One region of the Shinella sp. M27 genome, then DNA from elsewhere that is predicted to be linked to it. Evidence: predicted binding sites of a transcription regulator. Region 1 holds the regulator's gene; each other region holds the start of a gene.

The links. Region 1 encodes PhoB, which activates phosphate uptake and scavenging genes when phosphate is short. Its sites were predicted from a motif close to TGTCATNNANCTGTCAT; they were not measured.
Region 2: ACOZK4_RS26480 (alkaline phosphatase D family protein) is a predicted target of PhoB. The motif match lies at 1,695-1,711, and genes of this name have one in related genera.
Region 3: ACOZK4_RS02125 (DUF2794 domain-containing protein) is a predicted target of PhoB. The motif match lies at 1,937-1,953, and genes of this name have one in related genera.

What each region holds. Positions count from the first base shown of each region.
Region 1 is NZ_JBLZPK010000062.1:2,079-6,236, reverse strand. Features, by position in the region: gene ACOZK4_RS23665 (aspartate aminotransferase family protein) at 1-574, opposite strand, end outside; gene ACOZK4_RS23660 (GcrA family cell cycle regulator) at 998-1,528, shown strand; gene phoB (phosphate regulon transcriptional regulator PhoB) at 1,656-2,339, opposite strand; gene phoU (phosphate signaling complex protein PhoU) at 2,361-3,089, opposite strand; gene pstB (phosphate ABC transporter ATP-binding protein PstB) at 3,140-3,955, opposite strand; gene pstA (phosphate ABC transporter permease PstA) at 3,969-4,158, opposite strand, start outside.
Region 2 is NZ_JBLZPK010000075.1:435-4,592, reverse strand. Features, by position in the region: gene ACOZK4_RS26480 (alkaline phosphatase D family protein) at 37-1,599, opposite strand; gene ACOZK4_RS26475 (M3 family metallopeptidase) at 1,743-3,803, opposite strand.
Region 3 is NZ_JBLZPK010000007.1:203,533-207,690, forward strand. Features, by position in the region: gene acnA (aconitate hydratase AcnA) at 1-712, shown strand, start outside; gene ACOZK4_RS02120 (DUF1223 domain-containing protein) at 915-1,628, shown strand; gene ACOZK4_RS02125 (DUF2794 domain-containing protein) at 1,974-2,348, shown strand; gene ACOZK4_RS02130 (Bax inhibitor-1/YccA family protein) at 2,453-3,196, opposite strand; gene ACOZK4_RS02135 (ABC transporter permease) at 3,383-4,158, opposite strand, start outside.

The sequences.
Region 1 (4,158 bases):
GGATGCCGCCCTCGCCCTGCACCGGCTCGATCAGAATGCCGGCGGTTTCCTCGGTGATCGCATCCTTGACGGCGGCGATATCGCCGAAGGGCAGCTTCAGGAAGCCCGGCGCCTTGGGGCCGAAGCCTTCGATATACTTTTCCTGCCCGCCGGCCGCGATCGTCGCGATGGTGCGGCCGTGGAAGGCGCCGTCGAAGGTGAGGATGTGGAACTTGCCGGGATGGCCCTTGGCGAAGTGATAGCGGCGCGCGGTCTTGATGGCGCATTCCAGCGCTTCGGCACCCGAATTGGTGAAGAACACCTTGTCGGCGAAGGTCGCGTCGGTCAGCCGGCGGCCGAGGCTTTCCTGGCCGGGCACCTCATAGAGGTTGGACAGGTGCCAGACCTTGTCGGCCTGATCCTTCAGCGCGGCAACGAGATGAGGATGCGCATGGCCCAGCGAATTGACGGCGACGCCGGCGGCGAAATCGAGATATCGCTCGCCATCTTCGGCGATCAGCCAGACGCCCTCCCCGCGCGTGAACCGGAGCGGCGCACGCATATAGGTTTCATAGAGCGGCGCGGCATCGGCCATGGCGCGTATCCTCCGAAAAGAGATGCGAAAAAAGACGTCTGACACTTGACTTTTCCGGGCTCCAGAAAAATCAAAAGCCGCCTTTCGGCGGCATGCGGCACTATCGGCATTTCACCTGGGGATGTCAACAAAATCGCACCCCGAGTGACGCTGAACCTCCCGCAGGGTGAGGATTCACGGCACGCGCGGAAGGTGTCTCCATCGAGTCACACCCGACCAGCAAGTTGGGGAAAACCTCGAAATCGATTCGCGCCGATTCCTGCGACTCTTGTCACAGAGTCCACCGGTCTCTAGGTTAAGGACCAATTACTAGACTGCATGCGGCGGAACTAGTCACCAAAAGAGTTGAAGGCGTTCAGGTTCCGGATCTGTCCGGGACGCGACGAGGGATTCCCGCATCGAACGCCGAGCGGAGACGAAAACATGAACTGGACAGACGAGCGCGTCGAAAGACTCAAGAAGCTCTGGGCCGAGGGTTTGAGCGCGAGCCAGATCGCGGCGCAACTCGGCGGCGTCAGCCGCAATGCCGTTATCGGCAAGGTGCACCGGCTCAACCTGCCTGGCCGCGCCAAGGCCGGCGGCACGCAGACCGCCGCCCGCCCGAAGCGCCCGGCGCCGGCGGCCCCCCGCCCCGCGACCTTCCAGGCCCGTGCCGTCACGCCGCGCACCGCAGCCCGTCCGGCAGCGATCGCCAAGGACGACATGGACACGGAATTCGAGGCCGTTGCCGAACAGCTCCCGGTTCCCGCCAACGGCAACAATGTCGTAGTGCCGATGTCGCGCAAGCTGGAACTGACGCAGCTCACCGAGCGCACCTGCAAGTGGCCGATCGGCGATCCGCTGAACGACGACTTCCATTTCTGCGGCAACGAATCCCCTGACAATTCGCCCTACTGCACCTACCACCAGCGCCTCGCCTACCAGCCCTCGGCCGAGCGCCGCCGGATGCGCTGACGGCAATCGATATGAAATGAAAGCGGAGCCGAAAGGCTCCGTTTTTGTTTGAGGCGATGGATGGGCAGCCCAAAAACGCAAACAGGCCCGTAGGGCCCATTTCCGTCCTTGGGAGGAATTGCGTCGCTCAGGTTTCCAGCGAATAGCCGGCGCCGCGGACCGTGCGGATGACGTCCTGCATGTTGGCGAAATTGAGCGCCTTGCGCAGGCGGCCGACATGCACATCGACGGTGCGCTCGTCGACATAGATGTCGTGTCCCCACACACCGTCCAGCAGCTGCGAGCGCGAGAAGACGCGGCTCGGCGAGGTCATCAGGAATTCCAGGAGGCGGAACTCCGTCGGGCCGAGGCGAACCTCGCGGGTGCGACGGTGGACGCGATGCGTCTCGCGGTCGAGCTCGATATCGCCGCAGCGCAGCACCGTCGAGACGACCTCGGGCTTGGCACGGCGCAGCATGGCGCGCACGCGCGCAACCAGCTCCGGCGTCGAGAACGGCTTGACGACATAGTCATCCGCGCCGGTGGCCAGGCCACGCACGCGCTCGCTCTCCTCGCCGCGCGCCGTCAGCATGATGATCGGCAAGCGCTCTGTTTCCGGCCGCTGGCGCAGGCGCCGGCACAGCTCGATGCCGGAAACGCCCGGCAGCATCCAGTCGAGGATGAGGAGGTCGGGCATGCGCTCCTGCAAGCGCATTTCCGCCTCGTCACCCGATAGGATCGTATCGACCTCGAAACCCTCGGCTTCGAGATTGTAGCGCAGGAGAACGCTTAGCGCCTCCTCGTCTTCCACGACGGCTATTCTGGGCACCATGGACAGGGTTCCTGCTCAAACTTACTCGGACGCTTCGGCGATGTCGGCCGCGACGACCGATGTCGACGTGTCGTCCTTCGGGCGCTCGCCCTCGGGCTGGGAGCCGGTCGCCATGTAGTAGATGGTTTCGGCGATGTTGGTCGCGTGGTCGCCGATGCGCTCGATGTTCTTGGCGCAGAACAAAAGATGCGTGCAGGGCGTGATGTTACGCGGGTCTTCCATCATGTACGTCAGGAGTTCGCGGAACAGCGAGGTGTAGATCGCGTCGATCTCGTCGTCACGCTCGCGGATCGCCTTGGCCTTGTCCACCGAGCGGGTGGCGAAGACGTCGAGCACTTCCTTGAGCTGCATCAGCGCGAGTTCGGCGAGATGCTCCAGGCCCCGGGCGAGCTTGCGCGGCATGCCCGAGCTCTGCACGGCAATCACGCGCTTGGCGGTGTTCTTGCCGAGGTCGCCGACGCGCTCCAGTTCGGCAGCGATGCGGATCGTGCCCATGATTTCGCGCAGGTCCGCCGCCATCGGCTGACGCTTGGCGATGGTGACGATCGCCTTTTCGTTGATCTGGCGCTCGGCATTGTCGAGGATGACATCCTCGGAAATGACCTTCTGGGCCAGCGCCACGTCGGTAGAGACGAGGGCGCGGACGGAATCCGCCACCATCTGCTCGGCCGTGCCGCCCATTTCAGAGATGCGGCGGGAGAGGTACTTCAGTTCTTCGTCGTAAATCGAAACAATATGGGTCGATGACATCGTTCTGTCCTTAATGCGCTCGGGTTTCAGGGGCGTCAGCGACGGAAGCGTCAGCCGAAGCGGCCCATGATGTAGTCCTGCGTGCGCTGGTCATCCGGGTTGGTGAACATCTTGTCGGTGTCGTTCTCCTCGACGAGGTTGCCGAGGTGGAACATGGCGGTGCGCTGCGAGACGCGGGCCGCCTGCTGCATGGAGTGCGTCACGATGACGATGGTGAAGTTGGCGCGCAGCTCGTGGATGAGCTCCTCGACCTTGGCCGTCGCGATCGGGTCGAGCGCCGAGCAGGGCTCGTCCATCAGGATGACCTCGGGGCTGACGGCGACGGCGCGTGCGATGCACAGGCGCTGCTGCTGGCCGCCGGAGAGGCCCGTGCCGCCTTCCTGCAGGCGGTCCTTCACCTCGTTCCACAGGCCCGCCTTCTGCAGGCTCTTCTCCACGATGGCGTCCATGTCGGCCTTCGACTTGGCAAGACCGTGGATGCGCGGGCCGTAGGCGACGTTTTCGTAGATCGACTTCGGGAACGGGTTCGGCTTCTGGAAGACCATGCCGACGCGGGCGCGCAGTTCGACGACGTCGATGTTCGGATCGTAGATATCGTCCGCATCGAGCGTGATGCGGCCGGTGACGCGGCAGCCGTCGATCGTGTCGTTCATGCGGTTGAGCGTGCGCAGGAAGGTCGACTTGCCGCAGCCCGACGGGCCGATCAGCGCCGTCACGGTGTTTTCGCGGACGTTCAGGTTGACGTCGTAGAGGGCGCGCTTGTCGCCGTAATAGACCGAAACGTCCTTGCCGATCATCTTGTAGGAAATGTCGTTCATTTTCTTGTCCAGCGCTTTCTCGACTGCTGCTTCTGACATCATGTTCATAGGATCGGTCCTTCTACCAGCGCCGTTCGAAACGGCGGCGCAACAGGATGGCGCCAACATTCATGAGGATGAGGAAGATGAGGAGCACCATGATGGCGCCCGAGGTGCGCTCCACGAAGGCACGCTCGGCCTCGTTCGCCCACATGTAGATCTGTACCGGCAGAGCCGTGGAGGGTTCCAGCGGCGTTCCGGGAATGTCGGCG
Region 2 (4,158 bases), on a different contig from region 1:
CGCAACTCTGTTGCTCCGATGGCGCAGGGCTTCGCATCATGATGAACGCACGGGCGGCAACACGACGCGCCAAAGCTCCTGATCCTCCCGGTCCATCAGCCGCACCGTCATCTCCTCGCTCGACCCGTTGATATCGACGAGACCAAAGAATTGCAGCCCGGCCGAGGGCGGCAGATTGCTGTCGATGCCCCCCGAGGACGCCTTGATGAAGCGCACCTCCGGCCCGAAGGTCATGTCGAGCGGCTTCGGCCCATAGGTGCCGGAATGCAGCGGTCCGGAGACGAATTCCCAGAACGGATTGAACGCCTGGAATTTCGCCCGCGACGGGTCGTAGTGGTGCGCGGCCGTGTAGTGCACATCCGCCGTCAGCCAGACGACATTGTGAATGGCATTGTCGCGCATGAAGGAAAGGAGATCGGCAATCTCCCGCTCGCGCGCCGCCGGCGGGCCGTTCAACCCATCGGCCACGCCCTCGTAACCCAGGCTGTTGGCATAGTCGTCCCAGATGACGAGGCCGAGCGGCATGTCGCAGGCGATGACCTTCCAGACCGCCTCAGAGGCTGCAAGCTCTCGGCGCAGCCAATCCGCCTGCCGCCAGCCGAACAGGCCGTTCTCCGTGCCGCCCTTGTTGGGGCTGCGATAGGAACGCAGGTCCACGAAGAACACATCGAGCAGCGGCCCGTAGGCGACTTTGCGGAAGATACGGCCGGGTTCCGTGGCAAAATAGCGGATCGGCGTCATCTCGTGGAAGGCACGCCGCGCGCGCTGCTCGTAGATGCCGATATCCTTTTCCGGATAGCGCCGGTCGCCGGTCAGGTCGCTCGATTCCGACCAGTTGTTCAAAACCTCGTGGTCGTCCCACTGAAAGAAGGTCGGGCACTGGCTGTTGAAGGACAAAAGGTGGTCGTCGAGCAGGTTGTACTTCCACTGGCCGCGGAATTCTTCGAGCGTTCGCGCCACATTGCGCTTCTCGTCGGTGACGATGCGGTTCTTCCAGATGCCGCCGTCGCGCAGCGGAATTTCATCGGGTATCGGGCCGTCGGCATAGACCGTGTCGCCCGAATGGATGAAGAAATCCGGCTCGTGGCGCAGCATGGTCGAATAGGTCTTCATTCCGACATCGTCGATGCCCCAGCCTTGTCCCGCCGTATCGCCCGACCAGACGAAACGCACCGAGCGCTTGCGCATCGGCGCCGTGCGGAAACGGCCGACGACGGGCTCGGAGACGAGGTGGCTGGAATAAGGATCGTTTGCGGTGAAGCGATAGAAGATGTCCTGGTCCGGCAGGAGCCCTTCCAGCATCGCCTTGACGGCATTGTCGGAGGTGCCCATCGCCTTTTGAAGCGGCAGACGCGTGATGTCGAGAAAACTGTCGGTGGTCGAATATTCGAGCGTCACCTCCGCCGGCCGGTCCGTGCGCGCCCAGACCATGCCGGAGGAACAATCGACATCGCCGGATTGCACGCCATGCGAAAAGACCGGGCTGCCATGGCGCCGCGCATAATAGGGCACCGCCAGTGCCGAAGACGTCGCCAGCGCACCGGCCCCTGCGGTCAAGAGAAACGAGCGCCTTGTCAGCGTCTCGGGAACAATCGCCATGCCACCTCCGGCCAAGCCCGCGAATCGACGGGCAGAACATCGGGCCGAGACATGTCAGTCCGGTAACGGCAGGATGACGGTTCACCCAAGCTTTGGTGACGGGAGAATGACGCAGGCAGCCGTGCCGCCCGCGCCCGGTCTTGTCAGGCCGCCAGGCCCTTCTTCTCCAGCATGGCCTCCGGCGTCGGCAGCTTGCCGCGGAAGGCCTTGTAGGCATCCTCGGGATCGACCGAGCCGCCCACGGCGTAGATATAGGTCTTCAGCCGCGCCGCCATGGCGGGGTTGAAGGCATCACCCGTTTCCGTGAAGGCGGAGAAGGCATCGGCGTCGAGCACTTCCGACCACATGTAGGAATAGTAGCCGGCCGAATAGCCGTCGCCCGAAAAGACATGCTGGAAGTGCGGCGTCGCGTGGCGCATGACGATGGACTTCGGCAGGCCGATCTTCTCCAGCACCTCCCCCTGCACCGCCATCGGGTCCTCGACAGGCCCCCGCGTGTGGAACGCCATGTCGACCAGCGCCGAGGAGGTGAATTCCACCGTCGCGAAGCCGGAATTGAAGGTACGGGCGGCGAGAACCTTGTCGAGCAGCGCCTGCGGCATCGCCTCGCCGGTCTGGTAGTGCACAGCGTAACGCGTCAGGATTTCCGGCACCGTCAGCCAGTGCTCATAGAGCTGCGACGGCAGTTCGACGAAGTCGCGCGATACGCCCGTGCCGGACACCGAGGGATAGGTGACGTCCGAGAGCATGCCGTGCAATGCATGCCCGAATTCGTGGAACAGCGTGCGCGCGTCGTCGAGCGACAGCAGCGCCGGCTTGCCTTCGGCGGGTTTTGCGAAATTGCAGACATTGTAGATGATCGGGATCTCACCGACCGAACCGTTCGGCAGCGGCAGGCGATGCTGGCTCTGGTAGGAGCTCATCCAGGCGCCGGAGCGTTTGGAAGAGCGCGCAAAATAATCGCCGAGGAACATAGCGACCAGCCTGTCCTCGCGATCGCGGATTTCGAAGACCCGCACATCGGGATGATAGACCGGCACATCCTTCTTCTCGATGGCGCGGATACCGAACAGGCGCTCGGCAACATCGAAGCAGGCGTCGATGATCTTTTCGAGCTGGAGATAGGGCTTCAACTCGGCTTCGGAGAAATTGAACTTTTTGGCGCGCAGCTTTTCGGCGTAGTAGCGCCAGTCCCAGGGCATGACCTCGTGGTTGCGGCCCTCGTCCGCAATGAGCGTGGCAAGCTCCGCCTCCTCCTCGCGCGCCCGCGCCACGGCCTTTTCCCAGACCTGCATCAACAGCCCGTTCACCGCATCCGGCGTTTTCGCCATGGTGTTGTCGAGCTTCAGCGCGGCAAAATTCGCGTAGCCGAGCAGCTCGGCCTTTTCCGAACGCAACGAAAGCGTATCCTTCACGATGCCGCGATTGTCCGTCTCGCCGTCATTCTCGCCGCGCGCCACCCAGGCGCGGAACGCCTGCTCGCGCAGGTCCCGGCGGGCGGAGGAGGCAAGGAAGGGCTCGATGATCGAACGCGACAGGGTGACGGCATAGCGCCCATCCTGCCCGCGGTCCCGCGCCACCGACGCCATGGCGTCCTTCAGATAATCCGGCAGGCCGTCCAGCGCCTCGCCCTCGTCGAGGAACAGCGCCCAGCTCTTCTCGTCGGCAAGCACGTTCTGCCCGAATTTCGCGCCGAGACCGGCCAGCGTCTCATTGATCGCCGAGAGACGGTCCTGCTCGGGCTTCGCGAGCTTGGCGCCCGCCTTCACAAACCCCTTCCAGTGCCGCTCCAGCACGCGCACCTGCTCCAGCGAAAGGTTCAGGCCCGCGCGGCCTTCCCACAGTGCATCGATGCGCTTGAAGAGCGCGGCATTGGTGCCGATCTTCGAATAGTGCCGCGACATTTTTGGCGCGATGTGGCGTTCCAGCGCTTGGATCGTGTCGTTGGTGTTCGCACCGGCGCGGCTCCAGAACAGGGCAGAGACCCGAGACAGCGCGTCACCCGCGATCTCCAGCGCCACGACCGTATTCTCGAAGGTCGGCACGTCGGGATTGCCGGCGATCGCGTCGATCTCCGCCTCATGGGCCGCTAACGCCGCATCGAAGCTCGCCGCAAAGGCCTCGTCCCTTACGAGATCGAACCGCGGCAGGCCGTTGAGGCCGGTCCATTCGACGAGGGCGGGATCGATCGGCGTTTCGGTCATGGGAGATCCTTTCTGGCAAATCACTGTGCGGCGAATATAGGAACGGACGAGGGGCTTGGTACAGGGGAGCGGCACAAAAACCGGGAACAGAACCCCCGCTGCCGCGTTAGACCGGCTGCGGCACCCTGCCTCTTGACGCGGACGGCAACTTCGGTGAAAACAATCCGGTTCGCGGCCTTTTGACATCCTTGCCGCGACGAACCCTGGTGCCGGGCCCCTCTGGCGAGAGTTTTTACGGCGCTCTCGTGATGTCGGTACCGCCAGCAATTAGCCGGCGGATTCAAACGCACATGAACATCCTGACCATGCCTTACCCGCATGCCCGTCGTGGTATGCGCAATCTCACTTCCCGAAC
Region 3 (4,158 bases), on a different contig from region 1:
CATCGAGGGTGCACGCGTCCTCGGCCTGTTCGGCGACAAGATCACCACCGACCATATTTCTCCGGCCGGTTCGATCAAGGCGGCGTCTCCGGCCGGTGCCTACCTCACCGATAACGGTGTGGCCGTTGCCGACTTCAACCAGTACGGCACGCGCCGCGGCAACCATGAAGTGATGATGCGCGGCACGTTTGCCAATATCCGCATCCGCAACCACATGCTCGGCCCGAACGGCAAGGAAGGCGGCTACACGATCCACTATCCTTCGAAGGAAGAGATGTCGATCTACGACGCGGCCATGAAGTACAAGGCCGAGGGCGTTCCGCTCGTCATCTTCGCCGGCGTCGAATACGGCAATGGCTCGTCGCGCGACTGGGCGGCCAAGGGCACCAACCTGCTCGGCGTCAAGGCCGTGGTGGCGCAGTCCTTCGAGCGCATCCACCGCTCCAACCTCGTCGGCATGGGCATCGTGCCCTTCGTCTTCGAGGACGGCACGACCTGGGCCTCGCTCGACCTCAAGGGCGACGAGATCGTCACGATCGAAGGCCTGGAAGGCGACATCAAGCCGCGCGAGAAGAAGATCGCCAAGATCACCTACTCGGACGGCACGGTGAAGGACGTTCCGCTGCTCTGCCGCATCGATACGCTCGACGAGGTTACCTACATGAACAACGGCGGCATCCTGCAGACCGTTCTTCGCGACCTCGCCGCCTGATCTCTGTCGGCTTAAAATCTGAAATGCCGGGGCCTTTGGCTCCGGCATTTTCCGTTTTAGAAGGCAAAAATCTCACTCCATCGTGACTTCCTGTTGAAGCGGCAAGGGCGTATGAGGCTTCAAAAGGCCGGCCTTTGCCGGCGCTTCATTGGAAATGATCATGCCGAGACTGTATAGACCGGAATGTCTGGCGATCCTGCTGATGCTCGGGGCCAGCACCGCTGCCGCCGAGGAAGGCCTCAAGCCCAAGGGCGTCGTCGAGCTTTTCACCAGCCAGGGCTGTTCGTCCTGCCCGCCGGCCGACAAGGCGCTGGAGCAGCTTGCTCGCGAGGGCAAGGTCGTGGCGCTCTCCTACCATGTCGATTACTGGAACTATCTCGGCTGGGCGGACACGCTCGCCTCCAAGGACAATACCGACCGGCAATATGCCTATGCCCGCATGTTCGGCCGCAACGGCGTCTATACGCCTCAGGCCGTGCTGAACGGCCGCGAACACATCAACGGCGCCGACATTTCCGGCATCCGCAACCGCATGGAAACGATGCCCGCCGAGGGCAAGGGCCTCGACGTGCCCGTCGATGTCGAGGTGAAGAACGACGAGCTGCGCATCCGGGTTGGTGCGGGCGAGGGCAAGGCCAATATCCTGATCGCCTATTTCGAGCGTGAGCGCACGATCAACATCGACACCGGTGAAAACCGCGGCAAGACGATCAACTACTGGCATGCCGTCACCGACATGGAGACGATCGGCATGTGGGAAGGCAAGGAGACGAACCTCGTACTTCCCGCCGATATGCTGAAGAAGAAAAAGAAAGCCGGTGGCTGTGCCATCCTGTTGCAGCGTATGAAGACGGCGGATACGCCGGGTGCCATTCTGGGCGCGACGGTGCTGACCGGGGAAAAGGCGACCCGATAACCTCCCCTTTTTGGGGGAGATCCGGTCCGGCTTCTTCGAGGGGCTGGGGCTTGAGGGTTCGAAGGAGACGGACCGGACCGGGACGAAGCTGCCGGCAACGGAATACAGGGCAACCTCGACAGACGCTCGCCGGATCGGCCGGTTTCCGCGGGAAGCGGATGGCCGGGACAGGCTGCGACGGGCGAACTCTCTCTTTAAATTTGGGCGTCTGTTTGTCTGAAATGCGGCAGGACGGATTTTTGCGAAATCGCAAAGCCGGCACCTTGCCTTGTCCCTCAGCCTTGCATTTCATCTCCGGTCAGGCACACTGTCACCGTGCCGTCACAGAAAAGGTGCGGAGATTCGATGACTGATCAGCCGGATTTGCAGGCGTCCGATGTCGTGGTCGACCTCAGGGAATACCGGAGCAGCAAGGACCCGCTGCCCGTAACCTTCCATCGACGCGAGCTCGATGCGATCCTCTGGGTCTATGGTCGCATGGTCGGCGAGGGTGAATGGCGCGACTACGCCATCGACCATATGCGCGACAAGGCCGTCTTCTCCGTCTTTAAACGCTCCGGCGAAATGCCGCTCTACCGCATTGAGAAGGATCCGAAGCTCGCCGCCAAACAGGGCGCCTACAGCGTCGTCAACCAGCACGGCACGATCCTCAAGCGCGGCCATGAGTTGAAGCAGGTGCTGAAGGTCTTCGACAAGGTCCTGCGTCTCATCGAGACGTAACCCAGCTCACGGGCGTCGTGCCGGAGCGTCGTCATTTCTTTATCCCAAACAAAAACCCCGCCTTTTCAGGCGGGGTTTCGCATTCAGCCCTTCGGCTTCTCTACTTAGTCGCGGTTTCCGAGGAAACGCAGCAGGAAGAGGAAGAGGTTGATGAAGTCGAGGTAGAGCGTCAGCGCACCCATGATGGCCTTGCGGCCGGCCACTGTGGCGTCGTCTGCTTCGAAATACATTTCCTTGATCTTCTGCGTATCCCAGGCCGTCAGGCCGGCGAAGACCAGCACGCCGATCGCGGAGATCGCGAAGTCGAGCGCCGACGACTGCAGGAACAGGTTGACGAGCGAGGCGATGATCAGGCCGAACAGACCCATCACCAGGAACGAGCCCATCGCGGACAGGTCCCGCTTCGTCGTGTAGCCGAACAGCGACAGGGCGCCGAAGGCGGCGGCCGAGACGAAGAAGGTCTGCGCGATGCTGGCGCCCGTGTAGATCAGGAAGATCGACGACAGCGACAGGCCCATCAGGCCGGCATAGACCCAGAAGGTCGCCTGCGCGGCGGAAACGCTCATCGTGTGGATGCGGAAGCTCAGGAAGAAGACCAGCGCCAGCGGGGCGAGCATGACAACCCACTTCAGCGGGCTGAGGTAGATCGCCTGGCCGAACGCGGTCAGCTGGCCATCGGCGATCGCAGCCTGCGAGGCGAAATACGCCACGAGACCGGTGATCGCGAGACCGAAGGCCATGAGATTGTAGACCCGCAGCATGTAGCTGCGCAGGCCCTGGTCAATGACGGCGCCGGCCTGGGCGCCGGCCGTTGCCGTTCGGGTCTGGTAGTTGCGGAGATCAGCCATGTTTTCCTCTTGGTCAAAGCCCCAAATGTGTACGGTGTCGGGCACCCGCTTATTCGCTCCGTTGCCGGAACATCGTCGGGATCCAGGCAACCGCTGTGGGCTCCAGCTTGCCTGACGTAAATATGCGCATGAATTGTGTCTCGCACAAGACCCGCGACCCTGACGGGAGGCCGCAGGCCTATGATTCTACAGCTCGCGCAGCACCGGTGCTGCCTTCTGTCCCAGAATGCGCCAGGTGCCGGCAAGGCCGATCCCGACGGTCATGACGAGGGCCGTCACCACCGTCATCACGGCGACATCGGGCAGGAAGCTCGACGGCAGCTTCATGATCGTGCTCACCACGAACCACGCCGCCACACCGCCGGCCAGAAGCGCGAAGATGGCGGTGGCCAGCCCGAGCATCAGATATTCGTAGCTGAAGGCGCGGATGAGCGTCGCCCGCGTCGCGCCCAGCGTCTTCAGGACGACGGCATCGTGCACGCGCGCCCGGTTGCCGGCCGCAAGCGCACCGGCCAGCACAAGCACGGAGGCGATGAGCGCCACCGCCGCCGCCGCGCGGATGGCGGTCGCAAGCTGCCCGACCAGTTCGTTGACCACATCGAGCGCATCCTTGACGCGCACCGTGGTGATCGTCGGAAAGGCGTTGGTGACGGCTTTCAGCGTTGCGGCCTCCTGCTCGGCGCTGGCCTTGGGGTCGATCATCGTCGCCAGCCAGGCATGCGGCGCGCCGGCGAATGTGTTGGGCGAGAAGACCATGACGAAGTTGATCGACAGCGATTCCCACTCGACGGTGCGGAAATTGGCGATGCGCGCCGTGATGTTGCGGCCGAGCACGTTGACGGTCACGGTGTCGCCGATCTTCAGGCCGAGTTCCTTGCCCTCTTCGGCGGCGAAAGAGACGAGCGGTTCGCCGGTGTAATCCTCCGGCCACCATTCGCCCTCGGCGAGCGTCGAGTTTTCCG